2 regions of the Actinoallomurus sp. NBC_01490 genome follow, and region 2 is predicted to be linked to the other one. Evidence: predicted binding sites of a transcription regulator. Region 2 holds the regulator's gene; the other holds the start of a gene.
What was found. The regulator HspR, encoded in region 2, represses chaperone genes until heat shock. The targets are predictions, from matches to a motif close to ANTTGAGTCNNNNNGACTCAANT.
Positions count from the first base shown of each region.

Region 1: the regulator HspR is predicted to act here: its motif matches at 10,452-10,474, upstream of lon (endopeptidase La).

Region 1 is NZ_CP109433.1:8,118,508-8,132,876, reverse strand. Features, by position in the region: gene OG417_RS37465 (NAD-dependent epimerase/dehydratase family protein) at 1-241, opposite strand, end outside; gene OG417_RS37460 (class I SAM-dependent methyltransferase) at 352-1,113, shown strand; gene OG417_RS37455 (hypothetical protein) at 1,103-1,225, opposite strand; gene OG417_RS37450 (response regulator transcription factor) at 1,222-1,896, opposite strand; gene OG417_RS37445 (sensor histidine kinase) at 1,866-3,209, opposite strand; gene OG417_RS37440 (hypothetical protein) at 3,383-3,961, shown strand; gene OG417_RS37435 (ABC transporter ATP-binding protein) at 4,045-4,812, shown strand; gene OG417_RS37430 (FtsX-like permease family protein) at 4,809-6,758, shown strand; gene OG417_RS37425 (hypothetical protein) at 6,818-7,225, opposite strand; gene OG417_RS37420 (HEAT repeat domain-containing protein) at 7,383-8,045, shown strand; gene OG417_RS37415 (HEAT repeat domain-containing protein) at 8,052-9,071, shown strand; gene OG417_RS37410 (hypothetical protein) at 9,290-10,216, shown strand; gene lon (endopeptidase La) at 10,487-12,883, shown strand; gene OG417_RS37400 (hypothetical protein) at 13,031-13,609, shown strand; gene OG417_RS37395 (nitroreductase/quinone reductase family protein) at 13,616-14,369, opposite strand, start outside.
Region 2 is NZ_CP109433.1:716,579-730,947, reverse strand. Features, by position in the region: gene OG417_RS03800 (CU044_5270 family protein) at 96-1,241, opposite strand; gene OG417_RS03795 (RNA polymerase sigma factor) at 1,234-1,815, opposite strand; gene OG417_RS03790 (C39 family peptidase) at 2,131-2,829, shown strand; gene dnaK (molecular chaperone DnaK) at 3,040-4,902, shown strand; gene grpE (nucleotide exchange factor GrpE) at 4,949-5,653, shown strand; gene dnaJ (molecular chaperone DnaJ) at 5,690-6,847, shown strand; gene OG417_RS03770 (heat shock protein transcriptional repressor HspR) at 6,853-7,293, shown strand; gene clpB (ATP-dependent chaperone ClpB) at 7,294-9,891, shown strand; gene OG417_RS03760 (MerR family transcriptional regulator) at 10,013-10,402, opposite strand; gene OG417_RS03755 (zinc-binding dehydrogenase) at 10,520-11,494, shown strand; gene OG417_RS03750 (alkaline phosphatase D family protein) at 11,572-13,152, shown strand; gene OG417_RS03745 (hypothetical protein) at 13,417-14,076, shown strand; gene OG417_RS03740 (tetratricopeptide repeat protein) at 14,138-14,369, opposite strand, start outside.

The DNA of each region.
Region 1 (14,369 bases), 4.4 Mb from region 2:
CGTCGCGCACCGTCCGCGGCGGTCCGCTCCAGGTGTCGATCACCGCGTCCCACTCCCGGCCCGCGACCGCCCGGCGCAGGGCGTCACGGTCGGTCCGGTCGGCGATGAGGGCCTCCACCCCGGGTGCGGGCGCCCGGCTCAGTCCCCGGTTGACGGTGGTGACCTCATCGCCCCGCGCCAGCGCCGCCTCGACGACGGCGCGTCCGACGTGATGCGTTCCTCCCAGTACGAGCAGTCTCATATCGGCCATCCTGGCGATCCGGACGGTCGGGCGACACGTCGTTTCACCGGAGGCGTAGCGCACCGGGAAAACCCGTCGCCGGAGCGCCCCGCCGCGAGTACGGTCGCCTGGTGCCCGACGCGCTCTTCGCCCATCCCCGGCTCGCACCCGTCTACGACGCCTTCGACGGCGACCGGGACGACCTCGCGGCCTACGTCGCCATCGCCGGCGAGCTGGGCGCGGACCGGGTGCTCGACGTCGGCTGCGGGACGGGCTGCCTGGCGATACTGCTCGCCGACAGCGGCCGTACGGTCGTGGGCGTCGACCCGGCGGAGGCGTCGCTCGACGTCGCGCGATCCAAGGACCCGGGTGGAAGGATCACCTGGGTGCACGGCGACGCGCGTCTGATGGTCGAGTTCGCCGCTTCCACCACGGCGCCCGGGGCCGGCTTCGACCTGGCGGTGATGACCGGGAACGTCGCGCAGGTCTTCCTCACCGACGACGACTGGGCACGGGCGCTGCGAGGCGTTCACGCCGCGCTTCGTCCCGGTGGTCACCTCGTGTTCGAGACCCGGCGCCCCGAGCGCCGCGCCTGGGCGGAGTGGGCCGCCGACACGGCTCCGCTCACCCTCGACGTTCCGGGGATCGGTCCGGTGGAGCGGCGTCTCGAGGTCACCGATGTCAGCCTCCCCCTGGTCTCCTTCCGCTACATCTACCGGTTCCTGACGGACGGCGCGGTCCTCACGTCGGACTCGACGCTGAGGTTCCGCGAGCGCGACGAGCTGGAGCGGAGCATGGCCGACGGCGGCTATCGCGTGCTGGACGTACGGCAGGCCCCGGACCGCCCGGAGCGGGAGTTCGTGTTCGTCGCCCAGCGCGTGATCAGTCGCTGACCGTCACCCGCTCGGGAGTCTCCCGCGGAGAACGCCGAACCCGGCCGGCGGTGCTGGTCGCGGTCACGTTCGCGCCGAAGACGATGAGCCGGGCGCGGGCCGTGCGCGTCACCGGGCGGAGCCGCTCCGCAGGTAGGTCAGTACCGCGAGGACCCGGCGGCTCGTGTCGTCGTCCGGAGGGAGGTCGAGTTTGGTGAGGATGCTGCCGACGTGCTTGCCGACCGTGGCCTCGGAGACGACGAGCAGCCGGGCAATCGCGGTGTTCGAGTGCCCTTCGGCGATGAGGCCGAGAACCTCGCGCTCCCGTGCGGACAGGCGGCTCAGCGGGTCGCGCTGCCGGCGCAGCAACTGGCGTACGACCTGGGGGTCGACCACGGTTCCGCCGCCGGCCACCTGGCGCAGCGTGGCGACGAACTCCTCGACGTCGACCACCCGGTCCTTGAGGAGGTAGCCGACGCCTCTGCCGTCGCCGGAGTCGAGCAGATCGGAGGCGTAACTCAGTTCGACGTACTGGCTGAGCGCGACGACGGCCAGGCTCGGGTCGGCGCGGCGGAGTTCGACGGCGGCGCGCAGCCCCTCGTCCGTGTACTCCGGAGGCATCCGGATGTCGGTGATCACCAGGTCGGGGGCGTGCTCGGTGACGGCCTTCTTGAGCGTCGCGGCGTCGCCGGCCGTGGCGGCGACCTCGAACCCGAACCTGTGGAGCAGCCCCGCGGGCCCTTCCCGGAGGAGCACGCCGTCCTCGGCGAGGACTACTCGGACCGCGGTTCGCTCAGGCTGCACGGAAGCTCCACTCGTAGGACCGTCGGCCCACCGGCCGGGCTCGACAGCAGCATTCTCCCGTCCGTCACGGCCACCCGGTCGGCCAGGCCGGTCAGGCCGGTGCCGCGCCGTGGGTCCGCGCCGCCGTCGCCGTCGTCGTGGATCTCCACGGTGAGCACGTCTCCGTCGTGCCCTACGGTGACGCTCGCCGCGGTCGCCCCGCTGTGCTTGGTGATGTTCGTGAGGGCCTCGGCGACGACGAAGTAGGCCGTGCCCTCGACGTGGCGGGGCGGCCGGGCGGGCAGGTCGGCGCTCACCGTCACCGGGAGATGGAACCGGTCGGCCAGCTCGCCGATCGCCGCCGGGAGTCCCCGGTCGGTGAGCACCCGGGGATGAATGCCGCGGACGAGCTCCCGCAACTCGACCATGAGCTGTTTCGCCTGTTCGTGCGCGTCGGCGACACTCTTGCTCGCGGGCGACTCGGGCGGGAGGTCGAGCCGGGCGAGGCCCAGTTGCAGGGTGAGGCCGAGGAGCCGCTGCTGGGCGCCGTCGTGCAGGTCACGCTCGATCCGGCGGCGTTCGGCCTCGAAGGCGTCGACGAGCCGGGCGCGCGAGCGCGACACCTCGACCAGCTCCGCGCGCAGCCGCTCGCCGGTCCCGCGCGCGAGCAGGGCCCGCGCCATCGCGCCGTGCACGCCGGCGAGCAACGCCAGCACGTACGCGGTGACCGGTAGCAGCATCAGACCGGTGACCGCGTACGGCAGGGCCGCCGCCGGTGTGCCGGCGTGGCCGACGACGAGCGACACGGGATGACCGTCCCGCGCCAGCAGCGGACTCGCGACCAATCCGCCGATCAGCAGGAGGAGCAGCAGGACGGCGGGCCAGAGCGCGACGGTCACGGTGACGAGCAGGGCGGTGTAACCGAGGGCCTGCCAGGTGGCCGCCTCCGTGTAGCGGGTGCGCAGCCACGGCCACGGCCCGCCGGCCGGCGGGCGGCGGTGCGCGGACGCCACCGGCCGCGAGTCCACCAGGCGCAGCCGTCCCCGCTCCAACCCCGCCAGGGGCAGGGCCACCACCGGGCCGATGCCCACCACGAGCAGCAGCCCGAACGCGACGAGCGACGTGATCAGGCCGTACGGCGGCCGCCCGTCCCTGGTCGCCAGGCGCAGGGCGACGGCCCACGGCGAGGTGAGCAGCGCCAGGGGCAGGACGGCCACGAACACGGGCACGGCGGCGGTCAGCAGGTAGCCCAGGGACCGCCACGGCCAGCGGCTGAGGAGGAAGCGGCGCCGGGCGACCGCCTCCAGCGCGGTGTTCGGCACGGCGGAGGGCACACGCGCCACGCTACCGGCGGCCTCGGTTCGCGCCGCTCACGAGGCCGCCGCGATCAACCTGGTAGGCCCAGCACTACCTCGGATCCGGTGGTCCGCCGTGATGGCCGCGCCACCGGCCCGGTGATTCCGTGAACGGACGCGTCCGACTTACACGGAAAGGTGCGTTCGGGGCCTTGAAAACGCGCACAGGGGTACTCGCGTACCTCCTCATCTCCTTCGGCCTGTCCTGGGGTTACCTGTTCACCGCCCGGCTGGCGCTCGGGCTCTCGCTCGTCAACCCGCTGGTACAGCTCCCCATGGGGTTCGCGCCCGCCGCCGCGGCGGTGATCGTACGCCGCTGGGTCACCGGCGAGGGCTTCCGCGACGCCGGGCTGGCGGTGCGGCTGAGGAGAGGATGGTCCTCTGGGCGGTGTGGCACTACCCGCTGGCGTTCCTCGGGTACATCCACTTCGGCGACGTCGCTCTGGGCCTGGCGGTCTGGACGATGTCCTTCCTGTTCCAGGAGGTCCCTGGCCTGGCTCTGGTCGCGCAGCGGCAGCGTGTGGGCGCCGAGCCTCGCACACGCCGGGAACAACATGGTCCTGTCGCTGCTGACCGGGGAGCTGCTGTCGAACGGCGGCCTCGGTGTCACGGCCACCACGCTGCTCACCGCGGTGCCGATCGGCGCCGTCGCCGTCTGGGTCGTCCTCACCGGCCGACTCGGTAGGGGCCGGCCGGGTGTTCCCCGGTCTCCCGGGTACGCGTACCGATGAGACCGGAGGTAGGGCCAGGCATACCCGAGGTCGGTGGCCCGGCCCGATGTACGGAGGCCCGGCCCGCCGATGGAATCGACTCCATGATGGTGGGATGGACCGGGCCGGAACGGCCCGCGGGAGTGAGCCGGATCGTCGTGGAACTGCGCGGCGTGACCAGGGAGTACGGGGCGGGACAGGCACGGATCCGTGCGCTCGACGGCGTGCACATCGGGTTCCCCGCCGGGTCGTGGACGGCGGTGATGGGGCCGTCGGGTTCGGGAAAGTCCACGCTGATGCACTGCGCGGCCGGCCTGGAGAAGGTGAGCGACGGGCGGGTCTTCCTGCTCGGCCGGGACATCACCTCCGCGCCGGACGGGGTCCTCACCGCGTTGCGGCGCCGTACCGTCGGTTTCGTCTTCCAGAGCTTCAACCTGATCGGGTCTCTGTCCGCGGAGCAGAACGTCGCCCTGCCGCTGAGACTGGCCCGGAGCGGGGTGTCCCGCAAGGACGTTCGGGACGTGCTGGCGGCCGTCGGGCTGGGGGACCGGCTGGGGCACCGGCCACGCGAGCTGTCGGGCGGCCAGCAGCAGCGGGTGGCGATCGCCCGTGCGATGGTGACCCGGCCCGAGGTCCTGTTCGCCGACGAGCCGACCGGCGCGCTGGACTCCACGTCCGCCCGTACGGTGCTCGGGCTGATGCGCGGTCTGGTCGACGCGGGAGGCCAGACGATCGTCATGGTCACCCACGATCCGGCGGCGGCCGCGAGCGCGGACGCCGTGGTGTTCCTGTCCGACGGCCGGGTCATGGACCGCCTGGTCCGGCCCTCCGTGGGCGCGGTCGCCGACCGCCTCGCGCGGCTGGAGGGATGAACGTGCTGCGGTTGTCGCTCACGACCTTCCGGGAGCATCGCCGGCTGTTCGCCGGCGCCATCGTGGCCGTGGCCCTGGGCGTCGCGCTCCTGGAGTCGTCGCTGCTGGTGATGGCGGCCATCTCCGACGCGGAGATACCTTCGAGCCCGACCGGCCAGGCCAGGGAGCGGTTGCGGGACGCCTACGCGGGCGCCGCGACGCTGCTCGGGATGACGGTTCTGCTGGCGGCGTTCCTGACGTTGTTCATCGTGAGCTCGACCTTCGCCTTCACCGTCGCCCAGCGCCGTAAGGAACTCGCGCTGCTGCGCCTGGCCGGGGGAAGCCGTCCGCAACTCCTCGGCCTGCTGCTGTGCGAGGCGTCGCTGCTCGGCACGGCCGGGACGGCGGCGGGAGTGCTGGTCGGCGTGCCCGCCACCTGGGCGCAATCCTGGTCGCTCGTCGCGCTCGGCTTCCTGCCGGCCGGGTTCTCCCCGCAGCTGGACGGCGGGATCATGCTCGCGTCGGCGTGCACCGGGCTCGGGGTGGCGCTGCTCGGGGTGCTCGCGGCCGCCCGGCGGGCGGCCGCGGTACGCCCGCTAGAGGCCCTGCGCGCCACCGGACGCGCCGCGCGGGTGATGACCGTGTCCCGCTGGTTCTTCGGCACGTCTCTCCTGGCCCTCACGATCTGGATGATCTGGGTCGGGCAGGCGTCCGAGGTCCTGGGAGCGATCGTGATCGCGCTGGGCGTCTCAGTTCTCGGCGCGGTGGCGCTGAGCCTGTTGAGCCCGCTGGTCGTGCCGCTCGCGGGCAGACTGTTCGGGCTGGTGCTGCGGCCGAGCACCCTCGGCGGGCTCGCCCAGGCGAACCTGCGGGACGCCGTGCGCCGCAGCGCCTCCACGGCCGCTCCGCTGATCGTGCTCGTCGCCCTGGTCCTCGGTCTGACCGGAACGCTGGACTCGCTGGCGAAGATGGTCGGCGAAGAGCAGCGGCGCGTCGTCGCGGGAGACCTGGTCGTGGACTCGACCGGTGCGGCCGCCGCGCGGATCGCGGAGGTGCGCGGGGTCGCGGTCGCGTCGGTCCAGTCCACGGTTCCCGTCTCCGTGACGGGCCGGCACCGGAGGGCCGGCCGTGCGTACCGGCGGACCGTCTACTCGGGGGTCGTCGCGGTGGACCCGCCGGCCTACGGGCGAACGCACCGGCCGGTAGCCCGCGCCGGCTCACTGGACCGGCTCCACGGCCGGACCATCGCCGTGGCTCCAGGGCAGAGCGAGGAGGGGTGGCGTCTCGGCGACGTGGTCACCGCGCGCGTCGGCGGGCAGCGGATACGACTGCGGATCGTCGCCCTGCTGCCGCCGACCCTGGAGAACGGCGCCGACAACTTCCTGGTGCCGCGCGAGCTGGTTCCGGACGCGATCGCGGACCGGGCACCGGCACAGACCGTGGTCCAGGTCGCCCCCGGCACCGACCCTGCGGCGGTCGCCGGGCGGCTTCGCGCCGCCGGCGTCGGCACGGTGCGCACCGTGGCGCGCTGGGCCGGCGACCGGGCCGCGGCGGAGGAGCGCGGGAACATGGCGATCTTCGCCGTCCTCATGGGGCTCGGCGGCCTGTACGCGGCCGTCGCCGTCCTCAACGCCGTGATCATCGCCGGCGCCGAGCGTACGGCGGAGTTCGCGGTCGCCCGCGTCACCGGTCTGAGCCGGCCCCAGGTCGTGCGCATGGCGCTGATCGAGGCGTCGGCGGTGACCGCGATCGGGCTGGCGCTCGGCGGCCTGGTCGCGGCGGGCGCGCTGGCCGGCATCGCCGCGGCCGGCGTCCGCGCGGTCGGCGTGCCGCTCGTCGCGGTGCCGTGGACCCCGCTGCTCCTGCTGGTCCCCGGGGCCTTCCTGGTGACCGGCGCGGCCAGTGTGTGGAGCACGCTGTCGGCCACGCGGCGGCGACCCGTCACCCTGGTGTCCGCACGGGAGTGAGCCGGAGTGCGAGGCCTCCGTCAGGGCGGATGACGACCGCCGACCGCTGCGTACGGAGGCTAATCGGGAGTCTCCGAGGCGCGACTCTGCCGGTCGATGATGACGGGCAGAGCCCGTCCGAAGGAGGCCAGGCTCTTGCCCTCCTCGCCGCTCAGCACCCGGTGCGCGGTGGAGAAGGGGAACGCCTTCACCCCGGAGACCTCGACGGCGAGGCCTCCTTCGTGATCGATCCACGTGCCGCCGTACACCTGGACCAGGACCCGGCCGGTATAGGCGCCGACGAGTCGCCACCACAGCCGGAGCCGGTCCTCGGCGAGCGGCCCGTCGGCCAGCAGGGCCAGGCACACCTCGTCCAGGTCGACGAGGGAGGCGAGCGAACCGTCGAGGCGGCGGCCGTGGTCGGCGGCGACCAGCCGAGCGCACTCGGCGGCGAGGCGGTCCAGCATCGCGGTGTCGGGGGCGGTCATGCCGTGATGATCGCAAGCTCTGGCTCCGGTGCACCAGCCGTTATCCGGGCGAGCCGTGCGACGCGGCCGGCCCGCCCAGATACGGACGGCCCGCCCCCGCTTGACCTTGACACGGTGACAAGGCCTTCACTGCGGCCAGGGAGGTGGTCCGACGACCATGCCGAGAGAGGACACGAACACGATGCGAGCGCTCCAGGGGCTGGACAGCGGGGACTCGTCGGTGCGGCTGCAGGTGGCGATGGCGGCCGGCATGACCCCGGACCGGGGGTTCATCGACCGGCTCGTCGAACGCTGCGCGATCGAGCCTGAATTCTTCGTGCGCGACATGCTGACCTGGGCACTCACCCGCCACTCACCAGCGATGACGGTCCCAAGGCTCATCGACGAACTCCACTCCGAACGTGCGCGGGGACGGAGCCAGGCGTTGCACACGCTGTCCAAGATCGGGGATCGGCGAGCGTGGCCGGCGATCACACGAGCGCTGCTGACCGACGCCGACGACGAGGTGGCGCGGGCCGCGTGGCGAGCAGCCGTCGTACTCGTGCCCGAAAATGAAGAATCCGAGTTGGCCGGCGTGCTGGCGACACAACTCGGGCGAGGCGAGCGTGAGACGCAGTCGAGTCTCAGCCGGGCGCTGATCGCGCTCGGTGAGGTGATCATGCCGACCCTGCGCGCCGCGATGACGGATCCCGATCCTCGCGTGCGTCAGCACGCGATCGCCACGGAGCGGCTGTGGCGCGACCCGGATGCCGGATTCGAGTTCGCGATCGAGGAGGCGAAGCGCCTCGTGGCCCTGGGCACGACCGGGCAGGAGGAGTGATGGGCAGTGTTGATCGGTGAGGTGGCACGACGGTCCGAGGTCAGCGCCCGCATGCTCAGGCATTACGAGTCGCTCGGCCTGGTGCGGCCGACGGGTCGTACCAGGGCCGGCTACCGGGAGTACTCCCGTGAGGACATCCGGCGGATCTTCCACGTCGAGAGCCTGCGGTCATTGGGGCTGTCGCTGCGTGAAGTCGGGCGCGCGCTGGATGATCCCGGTTTCACGCCCTCGGAGCTCGTCGACGACCTCATCCGCCAGACGCGAGAACGCATCGCGGCCGAGACGGAGCTGCTCACGCGACTCCATCGGATCGGTGCCGCCGAACCCGCCGGCTGGGAGGGCGTCCTCCAGATCGTCGCGCTCCTCCAGGGCTTGGGTTCGGAGAGCGCGGGGAAGCGCCAGCGCGCGGCCCTGTCCTCGGTCGAAGGGGTTCCGTTGCCGGCGGAGGCTCTGGCCGAGGCGGCCTTGAGCGAGACGGACCCGAACGTCGCCGGAGCCCTCCGATGGGCCCTGGCGCAGTCGGGCGGGGGCGGACTGGCGCGGCTGGCGGAGGGACTCGGCTCACCAGCGGCCGAGGTGCGGAAACGCGCCGTCCAGTCCATCGCCGAGATTCCGGACGGCGAGGCGACCGCACTGCTGCGGGACGCCCTCACCGACTCCGACATCGTGGTCCGCAGGTGCGCGGCTCTGGCACTCGGCGCACGGGGAGTGGCCGACGCGGTCCCGACGCTGATCGACATGATCGTCGACGAGGCGAACGACGCCGATGCGGCCGATGCGCTGAGCGCGTTGGCGACCGACCCCGCGCTGGCGGATCAGATCGCCGCCAGGCTCGTCGACTGCCTCGCCCGCGGCGCCGACGCACCGTCTGTGCGCCGACGGCTGACAGAGGCGCTCGCGGACATCCCGGGGATCACGCCGTCACGTGCCCTCGCGGACCTGTCACATGACGAAGACCGTGCCGTCGCGCTTACCGCGATCTCCATCCTCAGGCTGCGCGACGCACGCGCCCGGGAGGAGCCGTGACTTCGTCCGCGGCGGCGTTGGCGTTGTCACGTCCCGGCCGGTCGGATGGTGTGGCGGCGCGGGATCAGCAGGGTGGGGACGAGTGCGATCGCGGCGCATGGCCAGGTAACCAGCACCGGCGAGCGGCACGGACGGCCCGGTGACTCGCGGCCTGCCAATGCGCCCAGGCCGATCCAGCCGGTAGATGGCTGACGATCGAGCACACTACGTTGGATCTCATGACTACCGTCCTTCTTGTCGCGGCTGCGGTCTGCCTGGCAGGCGGCGTCATTGCTGTGTGCGTGTTGCAGGTCATGGCCACCACGCGGTCGCGAGCGATTTCCCGGCCGGAGCAGTCCAGGGAGCCCGCGTGGGCCGCAGCCGAATACAAGGAGGCGACCGCCCGCGCGAGCGGATCCGGTGAACATGGCGAGAACTCGGCCTCTTCCGACATCGGTATGGCGACGAGTCGTGGTGTGGTTTCCGGTGTTGCCGCAGCGTCGGCGGATCGTGACGGGGCTCCGCGATCGCTTCGGTTCTCGTCCGGTGTGCGCAGGAGATGGATGATCGGTCGTGAGACCATAAAGACAAGATTTCTTCTCGGCATCACCGCCCTTGGAGGCTGGGCTGCAATACCGATCATGATGTTTCTTGCCTTTGTGGGGCAATCTCATCGGCTCGCCCTGACCGATGAGTTCGGTGATCCCGAATCTGGAGGCAATGGGTGGGCGTGGGCCATGGCAACGCTGGCCATGACGACTGTGGCCGGGGGAATGATCGCGGTGGCCGCGGTCGATGCTACCCGTACTCTGCGTGATAGCAGCTTAAGGCCGGGGCAAGCGCAGAAGATCAGCTATGCGGTGAGCATCCTGCTGAGCGTGCCTATGTGGATCTTCGGCGGAATTATCAGTATCGGTTCGATGATCAACACAAATGATTGTGGCTCGGGTGCTGCAGCGCCATGCCTGGACCACCCTGGCCTTATTCTTTACTTGCTGTTCGTGGTATGTCTGGTATTGCCGACTCTGCTCCTGGTGGTTGCGCTTTGGTTGGGTCGACGTTCACGGATATGCGCACTTCTTGCGCCGCCCCTTATTTTCTGTGTTTACTTCCTGGCAATTCACTTGCACCTACCACATGTAGGTTTTGGTGATACCACCGAATGAAGCCTGCTGATCATGCCGCCGCGGAACGAGAACAGGGTGACCGGCGGATGGTGCTACGGATGATGACCGTCATCTGCGGCGGCCTGCGCGCGGAGCCGCGCCGGCGAGGGGCCTGAGCTCCGGTGTTCTCGGGCGGCGTACGGGGGAAGGTCGTTGGGGCCATGCGGGGGTTGGGCTGCGTGGCGGTGCTCGCTCAGAGCGAACGACCTCCGGGAAATAGATCACGGCTCTCCTTTCTTGAGTGTGAGTGACTCAATCTTTGGAGGCCTGATGAGCAAGACCGTCACCCTGCCGGTGCTGCCCCTCGACGACGAGGTCGTGCTGCCCGCGATGGTCGTGCCGTTGTCTCTTACGGACGATGAGGTACGAGGCGCCATCGAGACGGCGCGCACCACGGCGCCGGGGACGCCATCGGACAACGAGGATGACAAGCCGCAGGTGCTCATCGTGCCTCGGCTGAACGGGAAATATGCGGCCGTCGGCACCCTGGCGGTCATCGAGCAGATCGGCCGGCTGCCGGGCGGCGACCCCGGGGCCGTCGTACGCGGTGTGGCGCGGGTGCGCATCGGCACCGGTACGTCCGGTCCGGGCAAGGCGCTGTGGGTCGAGGGCACCGTGGCCGAGGACACCGGCCTCGGCGCGCGGGCCGGCGAACTGGCCAAGGAGTACCGGGCCCTGGTCGTCGGCGTGCTGGAGAAGCGCGGTGCCTGGCAGGTCATCGACATGATCCGCCAGATCGAGGACCCGTCGGTGATGGCCGACCGCTCCGGCTACGCGTCCTACCTCGACGCCGAGCAGAAGGTGCGGATCCTCGAGACCACCGACGTGACCGAGCGGCTGGAGCTGGCGATCGGCTGGACCCGCGAGCACCTGGCCGAGCTGGACGTCGCCGAGACGATCCGCAAGGACGTCGAGGAGGGAGTGGAGAAGCAGCAGAAGGAGTTCCTGCTCCGCCAGCAGCTCGCCGCCATCCGCAAGGAGCTGGGCGAGCTCAGCGGCGACCCCTCCAGCGAGGAGGAGGACTACCGCGCCCGGGTGGAGGCCGCCGACCTGCCGGAGAAGGTGCGCGAGGCCGCGCTGAAGGAGGTCGACAAGCTCGAGCGGACCGCCGAGCAGTCGCCCGAGGTCGGCTGGATCCGCACCTGGCTCGACACGGTCCTCGACATCCCGTGGAACGAACGGACCGAGGACGCGTACGACATCGTCGGTGCCAGGGAGGTCCTCGACGAGGACCACACCGGGCTCGACGACGTCAAGGAGCGCATCGTCGAGTACCTCGCCGTGCGCAAGCGGCGGGAGGACCGCGGGCTCGGCGTGATCGGCGGACGGCGTTCCGGCGCGGTGCTGGCCCTCGTCGGCCCGCCCGGGGTCGGCAAGACGTCGCTCGGCGAGAGCGTCGCACGCGCGATGGGGCGCAAGTTCGTCCGCGTCGCGCTCGGCGGCGTACGGGACGAGGCGGAGATCCGCGGCCACCGCCGCACGTACGTCGGGGCGCTGCCCGGCCGGATCGTGCGCGCGATCCGCGAGGCGGGCACGATGAACCCGGTCGTCCTCCTCGACGAGATCGACAAGGTCGGCGCCGACTACCGCGGCGACCCGACGGCCGCCCTGCTCGAGGTGCTGGACCCGGCGCAGAACCATACATTCCGCGACCACTACCTCGAGGTGGAGCTCGACCTGTCCGACGTGGTCTTCCTGGCCACCGCCAACGCCCTGGAAACGATCCCCGGCCCGCTGCTGGACCGCATGGAGCTGGTCTCGCTCGACGGCTACACCGAGGACGAGAAGGTCACCATCGCCCGCGACCACCTGTTGCCGCGTCAGCTCGACAAGGCGGGCCTGACCGCCGAAGAGGTCACGGTCGGTGAGGACGCGCTGCGGCTGCTGGCGGGGGAGTACACCCGTGAGGCGGGCGTACGGAGCCTGGAGCGGTCGATCGCGCGGGTCCTCCGCAAGGTCGCGGCGAACGTCGCACTGGAGACCGCGACCCTGCCGGTGTCGGTGGGTGCGGACGACCTGCGCGACTACCTCGGGCGGCCCCGGTTCACCCCGGAGACCTCGCTCAAGGAGGAGGAGCGCCGTACGGCGGTGCCGGGCGTGGCCACCGGCCTGGCGGTCACCGGCGCGGGCGGCGACGTGCTCTATATCGAGGCGTCGCTGGCCGACGAGGAGACCGGCGAGACCGGCGTGACGCTGACCGGCCAGCTCGGCGACGTCATGAAGGAGTCGGCCCGGATCGCCCTGTCGTACCTGCGCTCGCGCGGCGCGGAGATGGAGCTGCCGGTCGGCGACCTGAAGAACCGCGGCGTGCACGTCCACGTGCCGGCCGGGGCGGTGCCCAAGGACGGGCCGAGCGCCGGCGTCACGATGACGACCGCCCTCGCGTCGCTGCTGTCCGGCCGGCTCGTACGCTCCGACGTGGCGATGACCGGCGAGGTCTCGCTGACCGGGCGCGTCCTGCCGATCGGCGGGGTCAAGCAGAAGCTGCTCGCCGCGCACCGGGCGGGGATCACCACGGTCCTCATCCCCAAGCGCAACGAGCCGGACCTGGACGACGTGCCGGCGGAGGTGCTGGAGCAGCTGACCGTCCACCTGGCCTCGGACGTCCGCGAGGTGCTCGACTGGGCGCTGGAGCCGGCGACGACCGGGCAGACGGTGGCCGCCTGACAATTTCCTGAATGGCCTGATGGCCGATGACGGCCGGAAGGGCGGTCTCGCGGAGGCGGGGCCGCCTTTTCCGTTTACGCCATGCTTAGGGGTTTCTGCGCGACAATCGGATTCGCTAGGCCAACGGAATCGTGAGGAAAAGTGAAAATGGCGGAACAGGACGAGCACGATCCCCGCGAGGGCGCCACACCGGCCGGGGAGTCGCCGGCCGCACGACCCGGCCCATCCGCCGCGCCGGCCAACGGCGGTGAGACCCCGGCCGCGCCGGCCGGTGGCGGGCAGGCACCGCCTCCGCCGGACCGGCCGGTCGCGCCGGCGCCGCCCGGCCCGGGAGCGCCGCCGCCTCAGGGCGGCGCGCAGACGGATTTCCTGGAGTCCGGCCGCACGGCCCCGCCGTACGTGGAGGGCGCCGCGCCGCCGCCCGGGCCGGGCCGCTGGCGCCGGTGGTCCTCCAACGGGTCGGTGCGGGCCGGCGCGCTGACCCTGGTGGCCGGCCTGGTCGGCGGGCTGGTCGGCGGCGGCATCGTGGCCGCGTTCGACGACGACCACGGCCACGATCGGTCGGTCCAGGTCCGTTTCGGTCCGGGGGGAATCATGGGCCGCGGCTACGGCCACGCCCCGCGTGACTGGGCGCCGCCGAACGGCTGGGGACCGAACCGCCGCGTGCCGCAGCCGGGTCAGCCGGCCACACCGGCCCCGGTGCCTTCCCCGAAGTCGAGCGGCTGACCCCGGTCAGGACGGAGTGAGCCGAAAGACGCGCAGCTCACGCTGGTCGGCGCGCTCGACGTAGGTGTCATAGACCGACCAGATCCGTACGAGCCGCGGCCAGACCTCGGCGCGTTCGGCGCCCTCCAGCGCCTGGGCCGTGACCGGGATGCGGCGGCCCTGGTAGCGGACCTCGGCCCGCGGGTCGGCCAGGAGGTTCACCGTCCAGGCCGGGTGGTGGTCGCGGCCGAAGTTGCTGCCGACGACGACGAACGACCCGTCCTCCTCGGGCAGGCAGATCAGCGGCGTCTCCCGCGGCAGGCCGGTCTTGCGGCCGGTCGTCGTGAGCACGATGCTCGGCAGCACGATCGCCGGCAGCAGGACGCGCCCGCCGGACAGCCGGTGCAGCACCCGGTCGAGCGGCGGCACGACCTTGGGGCCGATCCGGGCGAACCACGGTGCGCTCGCCAGCCTCTGGGCGACCGGCGTGAGCACTCCCTGCAAAGCGCGTACGGGCATCACGAACTCCTTGTGGCTGCCGGGGCCCGTCTCAAGGCCCCGCTGTCCTCCTGCACGGCGCCCGGGCGGCGCCGCCCCGCGTCGCCGGTCGAGGGCCGGATCCGGGCCGGCTCCCTGTTCCGCCTCGCGGCGCGCCGCGGAGGGGGACTTGGAGACCGGCCCCAGGCGCCCGGCACGGGCCGGGCGCAGGTGCCCCGCGGCGACGAGCCAGCGCAGCGTGTCGGCCACGCTCTCCTCCAGCGGGCGGAGCGTCAGGCCGAGA
Region 2 (14,369 bases):
GGGCGTACGACACCGAAAGGCGCAGATCAGACGCAGAGTGCTCCGGGGCCGGCATCGGATCGACGCCGGCCCCGGAGCGTTTTCGCCGCCGGACGTCAGCCACCGTACGCGGTGTTCGTCCAGCCCATCGTCAGGTAGATCTCGCTGTGGGCGATGGCGCCCGGCTTCATGCCCTTCGTCTCCAGGCCGCCGCTCTGGACGGGCGGCATGCCCGGCGAGGGCGGCACGGTCCTGCCGCCGTTGCCGTGGACGAGCACCATCTGGGTGCCGAGCGGGACGTACGTGACCGGGTCGAGGAGCAGTTCGCTGTCGTAGACGTTGCCGTTCTGCGTCATCCGGCCGGCCAGCACGGTCGCGGGCCGCCCCAGCGAGTCCCGCGACGCCCCCAGACTGCGCACGCCCGGCACGTCCGCGAGCACGCGGAAGACCGCCGCCCGCAGTTGCGGAGACGACGGGTCGAGCAGGAACCGCCCGGCCACACTGAGCAGGTAGCTGGACCCACCGCCCCCGGCGGCCTTGAGCAGGTACCGCTTGAGGGCCTCGGGGTCACGGGCCATGGCCTCCCGCTGCGCGTCGGTCGGCTGGGCGGGCGGGCAGGCCCGCGGCTTCTTGGCACACCGCGCGGCCATCTTCGCCTCGAGCCGCCGCTCCCCCCGCTTCTGCGCGGGAGTCATGCGCACCAGGTCCCAGGCATCGGACCTGGCCGACTGCCTGATCATCTGGCCGTTCGACAGGACACGCCAGGTCGACGGCGACCCCGCCTTCTTCCAGGCCGCCCGGTCGGCGGCCGTCTGCGGAACGGCACCGGCGAACCGGCTGCGGAACACGTCCGGGTCCTTGTCGCTCCGCGCGATCCACTGGTCGATCTCTTGCCTCGCGCCGAAGATCATGTAGTCGCCGCGGTCGACGTGGTAGCCCTCGCTGGAGATCACGTGGGTGTGCCAGTACCGGCCGACCGGCGTGGACGCGGCCTTGTCCGCGGCGGTGAGCAGGATCTGCCGGGCGGTCAGCGGCCGGACCTCCGTCCTCCTGGTGGCCGGTGGTCCGCCACCGGTCAGGCCGATCGCCACCGCGACCGCGGTGGCGGCCCCGACCACGGCGAGGCCTCCCCACAGGCGGCGGCGCGTACGGGCCGAGCGCGCGGGCGCGTGGGCGGCCAGGCGCCGGCGGCCCTCCGCGACGACCTCGTCCGACGGCGGGGCCTCCCCAAGGAGGCTCTGGATCATGCGGATCTCATCCATGGCTGTCCTCCTCCAGTGCGGAGCGCACCTTCTTACGGGCCCGGCTGAGCCGCGAGCCGACCGTGCCGTACGGGATGCCGAGCGCCTGAGCGATCTCCTCGTGCGACAGGTCGCCGAGCGCGCCCAGCAGCAGGACGTCGCGGTCCCCGCGCGAGAGCGCGGCGATGGCCCGGGCCAGGCGCGGCCGGAGGCTCTCGGCGGCCACCCAGTCGACCACCTGGCCCTCGTGGCTCTCGGTGACCTCGTCCGGCCGGAGACGGCCGAGCGCCCGGTAGCGGCGTATCTCCTTCCGCCGATGCTCGGCGACGAGCCTCGTGGCGATGCCGAACAGCCACGGCCGTACGCCGCCGCGGGAGGCGTCGAAGGTGTCCCGTTTCCGCAGGGCGACGACAAAGGTGTCGGCGGCGATGTCGTCGGCCACGTCCCGGCCCAGCCGGCCGGCGATGTAGCGGTAGATCTCGTGGAAGTGCTGGTCGTACAGGTCGGCGAACACGGCCTGCGGCAGGTGTGATCCTGCGTCCTGCGGCAGGTCCGGTCCGACGGCCGAGGGCGGCGTCCGCGGCCCGGCCCTCACGCGGGGGGCTCCGTCATCGAGGTCACCTTCCGGTGATCGGTATGGCTTACACCGGTACTCCGGCGGAGCACCCCTCAGCTTTCACACGGCACCGGACGGCGACGCCATCGGCCGTACCCCGCACCGCCACGGCGTCAAGGTCGAGGTCACGCGTGCCACCCGACCGGCACTCCGGCTAAGCACGCATGGTCGCCCATATGAGTAAATAGAGTTCTACAACGCGTTACATGCGTATATAGCGACATTCGCTTGGACCGTCTTGCAGGTACCGCCGACACGGCCCCGATCGGGCCCCGTGACGTCTGGGGGACGCAAGTGAAGAACGCGCCCGGCCTGCGGCCGGCGGTGGGTCTCGCCGTCGCCGCCCTGCTGGTGGGGACCTCCCCGCCGGCCAACGCCACGACGGCGGCCCGGACCGCCGCCACATCGGCCACAGCGGCCACCTGGACCACCCACGCCACGCCGACCACCGCCGCGGCGGGACTCCGGGCGATGCCCCGCGCGTACCGGCTGGTTCTTCAGGCGCAGTTCCAGACCACGAACTACTACTGCGTCCCCGCCTCCACGGCGATGAGCCTGTCGACGTTCGGGATCAAGGTCAGTCAGGACGCCCTCGCCAGGAAGATGAAGACCACGATCCGCGGCACCGGGGGCGACAACGCCGCCGAGGTCATGGACGGCTACCTGCACCCGCGGCGGTACGACGACCGGATCGTCGGCGACGTCGTCGGCCGTCCCCAGATCCTCATGCAGCGGGTCTCCTACGACGTCGGCACTTTGCGCCGGGCGCCGATCATGCAGGTGTGGATGGAGAGGCTGCCCTGGAACCAGGGGCGGCTCAGGGGCCACTGGATCGGGCACGCCATCCTCGCGTACGGCTACGACCAGAACACCGGGATGATCACCGTTTTCGACCCCTGGCGGCCGACCGGCGGCACCCACACGCTGCCCGCGAAGGTGCTGGCCAAGGCACTGCAGAGCGGCGCCGGCATGCACTACATCTCCCGCCGCTAGCCCAGAACCGCCGCACCGGGTCAACGGACCCCTTCCCCACAGATTTCCTGTCGTACGCGGGAACACCGCGCCGCGCTCCCACGTTGAACCAGTCAGCAAAGTTGAGCGTGACGGACTCAAGTCATTTGACATGCCGAGACGGCTCGGGCAACCTTGCGTCTGCTGGACTCAGCTTCATGGACAAGAGAGCACGGTCGGAGGAATCAACTCATGGCACGAGCGGTCGGTATCGACCTTGGGACGACCAACTCGGTCGTCGCGATCCTGGAGGGTGGCGAGCCCACCGTCATCGCCAACGCGGAGGGGTCGAGGACCACGCCGTCCGTCGTCGCCTTCGCCAAGAACGGTGAGGTTCTCGTCGGCGAGGTCGCCAAGCGCCAGGCGGTGACCAACGTCGACCGCACCATCCGGTCGGTCAAGCGCGAAATGGGCACCGACTGGAAGCAGAAGATCGACGACAAGGACTTCACTCCTCAGCAGATCAGCGCCTTCGTGCTGCAGAAGCTCAAGCGCGACGCCGAGGCGTACCTGGGAGAGAAGATCACCGACGCGGTGATCACCGTCCCGGCGTACTTCTCGGACCACCAGCGGCAGGCCACCAAGGAGGCCGGCCAGATCGCGGGCCTCAACGTCCTGCGCATCATCAACGAGCCGACCGCCGCGGCGCTGGCGTACCACCTGGAGAAGGAGGGCGAGGCCACGATCCTCGTCTTCGACCTCGGTGGTGGCACCTTCGACGTCTCCCTCCTCGAGGTCGGTGACGGCGTCGTCGAGGTGAAGGCGACCAACGGCGACAACCACCTCGGTGGTGACGACTGGGACCAGAAGGTCGTCGACTGGCTGGTCACCAAGTTCAAGAACGCCCACGGCGTCGACCTGTCCAAGGACAAGATGGCGCTGCAGCGGCTCCGTGAGGCCGCGGAGAAGGCCAAGATCGAGCTGTCCAGCTCTTCGGAGACGAGCATCAACCTGCCCTACATCACGGCGTCCGCCGAGGGCCCGCTCCACCTGGACGAGAAGCTCACCCGGGCCGAGTTCCAGAAGATGACCTCGGACCTGCTCGACCGCTGCAAGGTCCCGTTCCAGCAGGTCATCAAGGACGCCGGCATCAAGGTCAGCGACATCAACCATGTCGTGCTCGTCGGCGGTTCGACCCGCATGCCCGCCGTCGCCGACCTGGTCAAGGAGCTGACCGGCGGCAAGGAGGCCAACAAGGGCGTCAACCCCGACGAGGTCGTCGCGGTCGGCGCGTCCCTGCAGGCCGGCGTGCTCAAGGGTGAGGTCAAGGACGTCCTGCTGCTCGACGTGACCCCGCTGAGCCTGGGCATCGAGACCAAGGGCGGCATCTTCACCAAGATCATCGAGCGGAACACCACGATCCCGACCAAGCGGTCGGAGGTCTTCACCACCGCCGACGACAACCAGCCGTCCGTGGAGATCCAGGTCTACCAGGGCGAGCGCGAGATCGCGGCGTACAACAAGAAGCTCGGCACCTTCCAGCTGACGGGCCTGCCCCCGGCGCCCCGCGGCGTGCCGCAGATCGAGGTCACCTTCGACATCGACGCCAACGGCATCGTGAACGTCGGCGCGAAGGACCTCGGCACCGGCAAGGAGCAGTCGATGGTCATCACGGGCGGCTCGGCGCTGCCCAAGGAGGACATCGACAAGATGATGCGCGAGGCGGAGCAGTACGCCGAGGAGGACCGCAAGCGCCGCGAGGAGACCGAGACCCGCAACAACGCCGACACGCTCGCCTACTCCACCGAGAAGTTCCTCGGTGAGAACGACGAGAAGATCCCGGACGAGGTGAAGACCGAGGTCCGTACGGCGCTGGACGAGGTCAAGAAGACCCTCGAGGGCACCGACATCGACGCGATCCGCTCGGCGTCGGAGAAGCTCGCCCAGGTCAGCCAGAAGATGGGCGCCGCGATGTACGCCCAGAACCAGCCCGGTGAGGGCGCGCCCACCGCCGACGCCGGCGCGGGTGCGCAGGGCACCGCCCAGGAGGACGAGGTCGTCGACGCCGAGATCGTGGACGACGACAAGGACAAGCGCGAAGGCGGTGCGGCGTGAGCCGCACTCCCCTCTCCGCCTTGGCCCTTTTCGCGAAGGAGGAAGCGTGACGGAGCGTCGTGACGACGCCGAGGAGCGCGAGGGTCCGGTGATCCGCGACAAGCGGCGCATCGATCCCAAGACGGGCAAGGCCCGGGAGTCGGCGGAGCCGGCTCCCGGGTCCGCCCCGGGCGCTCCCGAGACCGCGGCCGACGAAGAGGTCGCGGACCTCAAGAAGCAGCTGGCCGAGCGCACGCTCGACCTCCAGCGGCTTCAGGCGGAGTACTCCAACTACCGCAAGCGGGTCGAACGCGACCGGGTCATGGTGCGCGAGCAGGCGCTGGCGAACGTCCTGACCGAGCTGCTGCCGGTGCTCGACGACATCGGGCGGGCGCGCGACCACGACGAGCTGAACGGCGGGTTCAAGCAGGTCGCCGAGGGCCTGGAGGGCATCGCCGGCAAGCTGGGTCTGCAGTCGTTCGGCAGCCCGGGCGAGCCGTTCGACCCGAACATCCACGAAGCGCTCATGCACTCCTACTCCGCCGACGTCACCGAGCCGACGGCCGTGCAGATCCTGCAGCCGGGCTACGGCATCGGCGAGCGGATCCTCCGGCCGGCGCGCGTCGCCGTGGCCGAGCCGGGCGATGACGCCGGGCCGGCCGGGCCGGCCGGGCCGGAGGAGCCCGAGGAGCCGGAGCCGCAGGAGACGGCCGAGGCCGAGGGCACCGAGGCGGAGACGCCGCCCAAGGCCGAGACGGCCGACGAGGACTGACCGACGAGCGACAACGAAACGAGGTAAGGGGCGCCGGTGAGCACCAAGGACTATTTGGAGAAGGACTACTACAAGGTCCTCGGTGTTACGAAGACCGCCACCCAGGACGAGATCAAGAAGTCGTACCGCAAGCTCGCTCGCCAGTACCACCCGGACGCCAACAAGGGCGACGCGGAGTCCGAGGAGAAGTTCAAGGACATCTCCGAGGCCTACGACGTGCTGTCGGACGAGAAACGGCGCAAGGAGTACGACGAGGCTCGCAGCCTGTTCGGCGGTGCGCGCCCCCGGGGAGGGGCCCAGGGCGGGTTCGGCTTCGACCTGGGCGACCTGTTCGGGAACACGGGCACCGGCTCGACCACGGGTGGCACGGGCGAACGCATCGGCGACCTGTTCGGCGGGCTGTTCGGTCGCCGGCAGGCGGGTCAGCGGCCGCGTCGTGGCACCGACGTCGAGTCGGAGATCACGCTGACGTTCGGCGAGGCGCTCGACGGCCGTACGGTCCCGCTCCGGCTGACCAGCGAGGCGGCCTGCCCGACCTGCCGGGGGACCGGCGCCAAGGCCGGCACGGTCCCCCGGGTGTGCCCCCGCTGTGAGGGCACCGGACAGGAGAGCCGCAACGCCGGCGGGTTCGCCTTCTCCGAGCCCTGCCGCGAGTGCCACGGCCGTGGCCTGGTCGTCGACGACCCGTGCGGCACGTGCTACGGCAGCGGTCGTGCGCAGAGCACGCACACGATCCAGGCGCGCATCCCCGCGGGAGTGCACGACGGGCAGCGCATCCGGATCAAGGGCAAGGGCGCGCCGGGCGAGAACGGCGGGCCGAACGGCGACCTGTACGTCATCGTGCACGTCAAGCCGCACAAGGTCTTCGGCCGTACGGGCGACAACCTCACGCTGAAGGTGCCGGTCACCTTCCCGGAGGCCACGCTCGGCGCGGAGATCAAGGTGCCGATCCACCGCGGCCAGCCCAAGACCGTACGGATCCCGCCGGGCACGCCCAACGGGCGGGTGCTGCGGGTCCGCGGCCAGGGCGCCCCACGGCGCGACGGCACCCGGGGCGACCTGCTCGTCACCGTCGACGTGCAGGTTCCCAGCGAGATCGACGACACCACCCGCGAGGCGCTGGAGAAGATGTCCGGCAGCCTCGGTGGTGACGGCGTACGGAGCGACCTGATCCGGCTGGCGCGAGAGGAGTGAACATCATGGACCCTTTCGGCGACGACAGCCCGGTCTACGTGATCTCCGTCGCCGCGGAGCTGTCCGGGATGCACCCGCAGACGCTCCGGACGTACGACCGGATGGGCCTGGTCTCACCGGGTCGTACGTCCGGCCGCGGCCGCCGCTACTCCATGCGCGACATCGTGTTGCTGCGGGAGATCCAGCGGCTGTCCCAGGACGAGGGCATCAACCTGGCCGGCATCAAGCACATCCTCGACCTGCAGCGTGAGTCCGAGGCCCTACGGGCCGAGGTCGCGCGGCTCAGGGGGCTGGTCGAGGAGCTGGGCAACGAGCTGGAGTCCACCCGGGCGGTGGCCGCCCGGCTCGCCCGGCTGAAGAACACCCCCGAGTCGACGGCCGGCGCCGAGCTGGTGCCGATCCGTCAGACGAGTGTGGTCGTGTGGCGCTCACGCGGGGAGGAATAAGTGGACTACAAACGGACCGAGAAGAGTCAGGAGGCGCTCTCCGCCGCCCTGCGCCGGGCGGCGACCGAAGGGCACCCGCACGTCGAGCCCGCTCATCTGCTCGTCGGGCTGCTGCCGCAGGGTGAGGGCACCGTACAGCGGCTGCTGAAGGAGGTCGGCGCCGATCCGCAGGCACTGCGCCGCCAGGCCGAGGAGCAGATCGCCGCGCTGCCGAAGGCCGCGGGCGCCACGGTCGGCGCGCCGGAGACCTCGCGGGCGCTGCTGGTGGTGCTGAACACCGCGGCCAACCGCGCCCGGCAGCTCGATGACGAGTTCATCTCGACCGAGCACCTGCTCGTGGCCCTGGCGGCCGACGGCGGGCCGGTCGCGAAGCTGCTGCGCGAGGCCGGTGCGACCCCCGACGCCCTGCTGGAGGCGTTCCCCAGGGTCCGCGGAAACGCCCGCGTGACGAGCGAGAACCCCGAAGACACCTACCAGGCGCTGGAGAAGTACGGCGTCGACCTGACCGAGCAGGCGCAGGCGGGCAAACTCGACCCGGTCATCGGCCGTGACAACGAGATCCGCCGCGTCGTGCAGGTCCTGTCGCGGCGCACGAAGAACAACCCGGTGCTGATCGGCGAGCCGGGCGTGGGCAAGACCGCGGTGGTCGAGGGCCTCGCCCAGCGCATCATCGACGGCGACGTCCCGGACACGCTGAAGAACAAGCGGCTCGTGGCGCTCGACCTCGGTGCGATGGTCGCCGGCGCGAAGTTCCGCGGCGAGTTCGAGGAGCGCCTCAAGGCGGTCCTGAGCGAGATCAAGCAGAGCGACGGGCAGATCATCACCTTCATCGACGAGCTGCACACCGTGGTCGGCGCGGGCGCGGCCGAGGGGTCGATGGACGCGGGCAACATGCTCAAGCCCATGCTGGCCCGCGGCGAGCTGCGCATGATCGGCGCGACCACGCTGGACGAATACCGCGAGCGGATCGAGAAGGACCCGGCGCTGGAACGCCGGTTCCAGCAGATCTTCGTCGGCGAGCCGTCGGTCACGGACACCGTCGCGATCCTGCGCGGGCTCAAGGGCCGGTACGAGGCGCACCACGAGGTGGTGATCACCGACGCGGCGCTCGTCGCCGCGGCGGCGCTCTCCGACCGGTACATCACCGCCCGGTTCCTGCCGGACAAGGCGATCGACCTGATCGACGAGGCCGCGTCCCGGCTGCGCATGGAGATCAACTCGCGGCCGGTCGAGGTCGACGAGCTCCAGCGTGTCGTCGACCGGCTGGAGATGGAGCAGCACCAGCTCAGCAAGGAGTCCGACGCGCCCTCCCAGCAGCGCCTCGAGCGGATCAAGGCCGAACTCGCCGACCGCAAGGAGCAGCTGGGCGACCTGAACGCGCGCTGGCACGCGGAGAAGGAGGGTCTCAACAAGGTCGGTGAGCTGAAGAAGCGCATCGACGAGGCCGAGAGCCGGCGCGAGCAGGCCTTCCGCCAGGCGCAGATCGACGGCGACTGGAAGCCGCCGAGCGACATCGCGATCGAGATCGAGCGGCTCCAGGACGAGCTCGAGACCGCGGCGGAGGCCGCCAACAACCCCAACGCCATGGTCAAGCGGGAGGTCACCGCCGACGACGTGGCCGAGGTGGTCGGCGCCTGGACCGGCATCCCGGCCGGGCGTCTGCTCGAGGGCGAGACGGCCAAGCTGCTGCGCATGGAAGAGGAGCTGGGCCGCCGCCTGATCGGCCAGTCGAGCGCCGTCCAGGCCGTCTCCGACGCCGTACGCCGGGCGCGCGCGGGCGTCGCCGACCCCGACCGGCCCACGGGCTCGTTCCTGTTCCTCGGCCCGACCGGTGTCGGCAAGACCGAGCTGGCCAAGGCGCTGGCGGACTTCCTGTTCGACGACGAGCGGGCCATGGTGCGCATCGACATGAGCGAGTACGGCGAGAAGCACTCCGTCGCCCGGCTCGTCGGCGCGCCTCCCGGCTATGTCGGGTACGAGGAGGGCGGTCAGCTCACCGAGGCGGTCCGCCGCCGGCCGTACTGCGTCGTGCTGCTGGACGAGGTCGAGAAGGCCCACCCCGAGGTCTTCGACGTGCTGCTGCAGGTGCTGGACGACGGACGGCTGACCGACGGCCAGGGCCGTACGGTCGACTTCCGCAACACGATCCTGATCATGACGTCGAACCTCGGCTCGCAGTTCCTGGTCGACCCCTCGTTGGACAACGGGGGCCGGCGCGACGCCGTGATGGGCGCGGTCCGGGCGAACTTCAAGCCGGAGTTCCTCAACCGCCTCGACGACGTGATCATCTTCGACGCGTTGTCCACCGAGGAGCTGACGAAGATCGTCGATCTCCAGGTCGACCGGCTCGCCGCGCGCCTGGCCGACCGCCGCCTGACGCTGACGGTGACCGACGCGGCCCGCGACTGGCTGGCGCTGACCGGCTACGACCCGGCGTACGGCGCCAGGCCGCTCCGCCGGCTCGTGCAGAGCGCCATCGGCGACCAGCTCGCCCGCGAGCTGCTGGCGGGCGAGATCCGCGACGGCGACGAGGTCGTCGTGGACGCCGACCCGACGGCCGACCGCCTGACCGTCAAGCCCACGGTCCCGGCCGCCTGACCCGTCCACGCGCAGTGCGCGGGGAATGACGTCCGCTCGACCCCGATGCGGTCGGCCGATCGCCGGGACGGATCAGCACTCGCTTCGGGCACGCCCCGCAGGCGTGCCCGAAGCAGGGAGGTCAGGAATCCGGGTCGGCGGGTGGGAGTTCACAGAGTTTCTCGCTGCTCGCGATGTCGGTGAGAACGCGCTGCAGCTGTTGTATCCGCTGGTCGGCCTCTGTCATGAGGCGCACGGTCAGGCGCTGCCAGTCGGCGAGTTCCGGCTCGGCGGGGAGTTCGGCGAAGAGTTCCCCGATCTCCGCGATGGACAGACCGACGCGTTGGGCCACGCGGATGATCTTTGTCCGGCAGACATCGGGTTCACGGAAACGGCGCTGGTTGCCGGCGTTGCGTTCGCCGGCGAGCAGGCCGTGGGCCTCGTAGAACCGCACGGCCGAGGGTGCCACCCCACTGGCGCGCGCCAGATCCCCGACTGACAGGTACGCCTGCTCGGTGACGCCTGCCGTCATGGTGACTCTCCACGCTTGACTTCAACCAATGTTGAACTCCTAGCGTAACGGGCACCGCACGGCGGAGGCCGGCGATCACCCCTGTTGAGACGACCAGCGGAACGGAGCGTGGGTGCGATGCGCGCAGCGACGGTGTCGAGGTTCGGTGGGCCGGAGGTGTTCGAACTGGTCGAGACGCCCGACCCGGCGCCGGGCCCCGGCGAGGTCCTGATCAGCGTTGAAGTGATCGACACCCTGTGGCTGGAGACGATGGTGCGCTCAGGGGCGGGCCAGGACTTCTGGCCGATGCGCCCGCCGTACGTGCCCGGCAACGGGGTCGCCGGCCGCATCGTCCAGGTCGGTGCGGGAGTCGACCAGAGCCTGCGCGGTCGCAGAGTGGTGGCCCACACCGGTGGGGAGGGCGGTTACGCCGATCGCGCCGTGGTCGCGGCGGAGTCGGCGGTGGCGGTGCCCGACGAGGTCGACCTCACGGTGGCCGCGGCGCTGTTGCATGACGGAGTGACCGCCCTCGCCCTGTTCGACACGACGAAGGTCGGCCCGCGCGACGGAGTGCTCGTGATCGGCGCCAGCGGTGGCCTGGGAGTGCTGTGCGTGCGACTCGCCCGCGCCCGCGCGGCGAAGGTGGTCGCGGTCGCCCGTGGCGCGAAGCTGGAGCGGGTCGCACGACTCGGTCCCGACGCGTCGATCGACTCTGCTCGGCCGGACTGGGTGGAGCAGGCACGGGCGGTGTTCGGCGAACACGGCGCCGACGTCGTGCTGGACAATGTCGGCGGCGCGCTCGGTGAGGCCGGCTTCACACTCACCGCCCGCGGAGGACGGTTCTCCGCGCACGGCACACCCAGCGGGCGTTTCGCGAGCATCGACCGGCAGGCCGCCGACGAGCGAGAGGTCTCGGTGACCGGTATCCAGGCGGTGCAACTGTCCGAGCGCGACCGCACGCGCTACGTCGAGCAGGCGCTGCGCGAGGCCGCCGCGGGTGTGATCGCGCCGGTCATCGGGCAGACGTTCTCGCTCGACCAGGCCGGGGCGGCGCACGCCGCCATCGAGGGCCGCACCGCGTTCGGCAAGACCCTGATCACCACCGGCGTGTGATCCGAGCAGCAGGGGCATCCGCCATGGACCCGCATGAAGTGAGTGCGTCCGCGCGCGATGTGGCGTAATCCAGATACATGCCCCAACTCGTCGTAGGCCCCCTGCTCCGCCACGTCGGGCCGGACACCGCCGCGATCTGGCTCGAAGCCGACCAGCCGTGTGACGTGCGCGTGCTCGACACGACCGCCCCGACGTTCACCGTCCACGGGCACCACTACGCGCTCGTCCAGGTCGAGGGCCTGGCCCCCGGCTCGGACACCGAGTACGAGGTCGCGCTCGACGGCGAGACCGTCTGGCCCGAGCCCGGCTCACCGCCCAGCCGGATCCGGATCCCCGAGCCCGGCGCCCGGCAGCGGATCGCCTTCGGGTCGTGCCGCGTCGCCCCCGGTGTGGAGAGCATCCACGGGCCGGACGCGCTCGGCGCGTTCGCGCGGCGGCTCGCGGACGGGCACGAGTGGCCCGACCTGCTGCTGATGGTCGGCGACCAGGTCTACGCCGACGAGACCGGGCCGGAGATGCGGGAGTTCATCGAGGGCCGCCGCGACACCGGCGAACCTCCCGGCCTCGAGGTCGCCGACTACGAGGAGTACGCCCGGCTGTACCGGCTCGCCTGGACCGACGACGCGATGGTGCGGTGGCTGCTGTCCACCGTGCCCAGCCTGATGATCTTCGACGACCACGACATCCGGGACGACTGGAACACCTCCGCGACCTGGCTGCGCGACATCCGCGCCCGGCCCTGGTGGCACGACCGGATCACCGGCGGGCTCGGGGCGTACTGGATCTACCAGCATCTGGGCAACATGTCGGCGGCCGAGCGGACCGCGGACCCGGTCTACCGGCGGGTGCTGGCGGCGGACGGCGATGCCGGCCCGATCGTCGACGAGTTCGCCGTACGCGCCGACGAGCAGCCGGACGGCACGCGGTGGAGCTACGCCCACGACTACGGGCGTACGCGACTCGTCGTGGTCGACAGCCGCTGCGGGCGGGTGCTCCACGACGGCCGGCGGTCGATGCTGGACGACACCGAGCTGGCGTGGGTGCAGGAACAGTGCCGTGGCGACGTCGACCACCTCATCGTCGCCACCTCGCTGCCGTTCCTGCTGCCGGCCACCATCCACCATCTGGAGTCGTTCGACGAGGCGATCGCGGGCGGCGCGTGGGGGCGCCGCCTCGCCCGGCTCGGCGAGAGGATCCGCCAGGGCGCCGACCTGGAGCACTGGGCCGCGTTCGAGGCGTCTTTCCGCGCGCTCGCCGACACGCTCCTGGAGGTCGCGCGGCGAGAGGACGGCCCGCACAGCATCACGCTGCTCTCCGGGGACGTCCATTACTCCTACCTCGCGCGGGTCGCCGGCACCGGCACGCCGATCTCCCAGGTGGTCTGCTCGCCGATGCGCAACCACCTCCCGCTGAAGTTCCGGCTGCTCCAGCGCGCGGCGTACGGGCGGCTCACCGACGGGCCCGCCCGCGCCCTCGCCCGGCTCGCCCGGGTGCCCAGGACCCCGATGAGATGGCGGCTGAGCCACGGCCCCTGGTTCGACAACGCCGTCGCCACGCTCGCGGTGGACGGGTCCACGGCGACCGTACGCTGGGAGGCCGTCGGCCCCGACGGGGCGCTCCGCGAACTCGACCACGCGTCCCTGTCGAAGGTCCCCTGAGAACGGCTCCGCCGCTCAGCGGGTCGGGGCGCCGTCGCTTCCTCTTCCGTCTCGGCGATCTCGGCGAAGCGCTTCTCCGCCGAGGCGCTCGGCCGGTATACATTTCGGGACTTATCCGTCGCCGGAAGGCTGGTCTCGATGTCGATCCCCGGCACCCCGCCAGGTTGGCCACCGCAAGATGGCCCGCGCTTCGGGCCTGGAATGCCTCCCGGCGGACCTCAAGCGCCTCCCGGCGGACCTCCGATGCCTCCCGGCGGGCCCCCCATGCCTCCCGGCGGGCCTCCGGCGCCTCCTGGAACGCCGCCGGGGCGTCCGTTTCCGTCCGCGTCTCCCGCCCGCAAGCCGCCGGTCGCTCTGATCGTCATCGCCGCGCTCGTCGTGCTCATCGGGGGTGGTGGCGGCGTCTACCTGGCGACGATCTCCGGCGGCGCCTATCCGAAGGTCGTCTGGGCCTGTGCGCTGCTCCCCGCCGCCGACGCCGCGACGCTCGTGCCGCACGGCCTGCCCAAGGGGAGTCCGCCCGGCGACGGCGAGTCCACCTGCACGTGGAGCAACCTGGTCGCGGTGAACGCCGGGCTGGAGAAGACGAGCGCCAACCTGACCGTCCGCGCACGGCGGACCGGGCGTGGCCTGCTGCGCTCCGCCGAGAGCAACGCGCATCAGTGGCTCGTCTCCGAGACGGACGGCAGCAGTGCCGTACGGTCCGCGGGCACGCCGGTGTCCGGCTACGGCGACGAGGCGATGCGTGTGCCCAAGGCGTTCGGCGGGGAGTTCGACTCGATCGTGTTCCGGGACAGCAATGTCGTCGTCGAGGTCGCCGTGGAGCTCGACGACCACCCCGGCGCCCAGACGTCGGAGGCGTGGAGCCGTACACAGCGGGCCGCCTCGCTGACCGCGCGGCAGCTGCAGAGGCTACGCGGCTGATCGGAACCCTCCTGCACGGCGAGTCCCGCCCCTGACGCGCGGCCCGCCGTCCGCGCCGTGCTCAGCGGAACTGGCGGCCCGGCGCGTCGTCGGTCTTCTTGAGCAGCTCGTCCAGCAGCGCGTCGTACCGGTCCTCCGGACGGCGCAGGTCGAGCCGGCAGCGGTAGCGGATGCGCAGCAGGCCCTCAAGGCTCTCCTGGTCGCCCGCCCGCGCCAGATCGGCGCCCTCCGTGGCCCAGTCGTGCGCCGCGACCAGCTCGCCCTGCTCGTACAGCAGCTCGGCCACCGCGCGG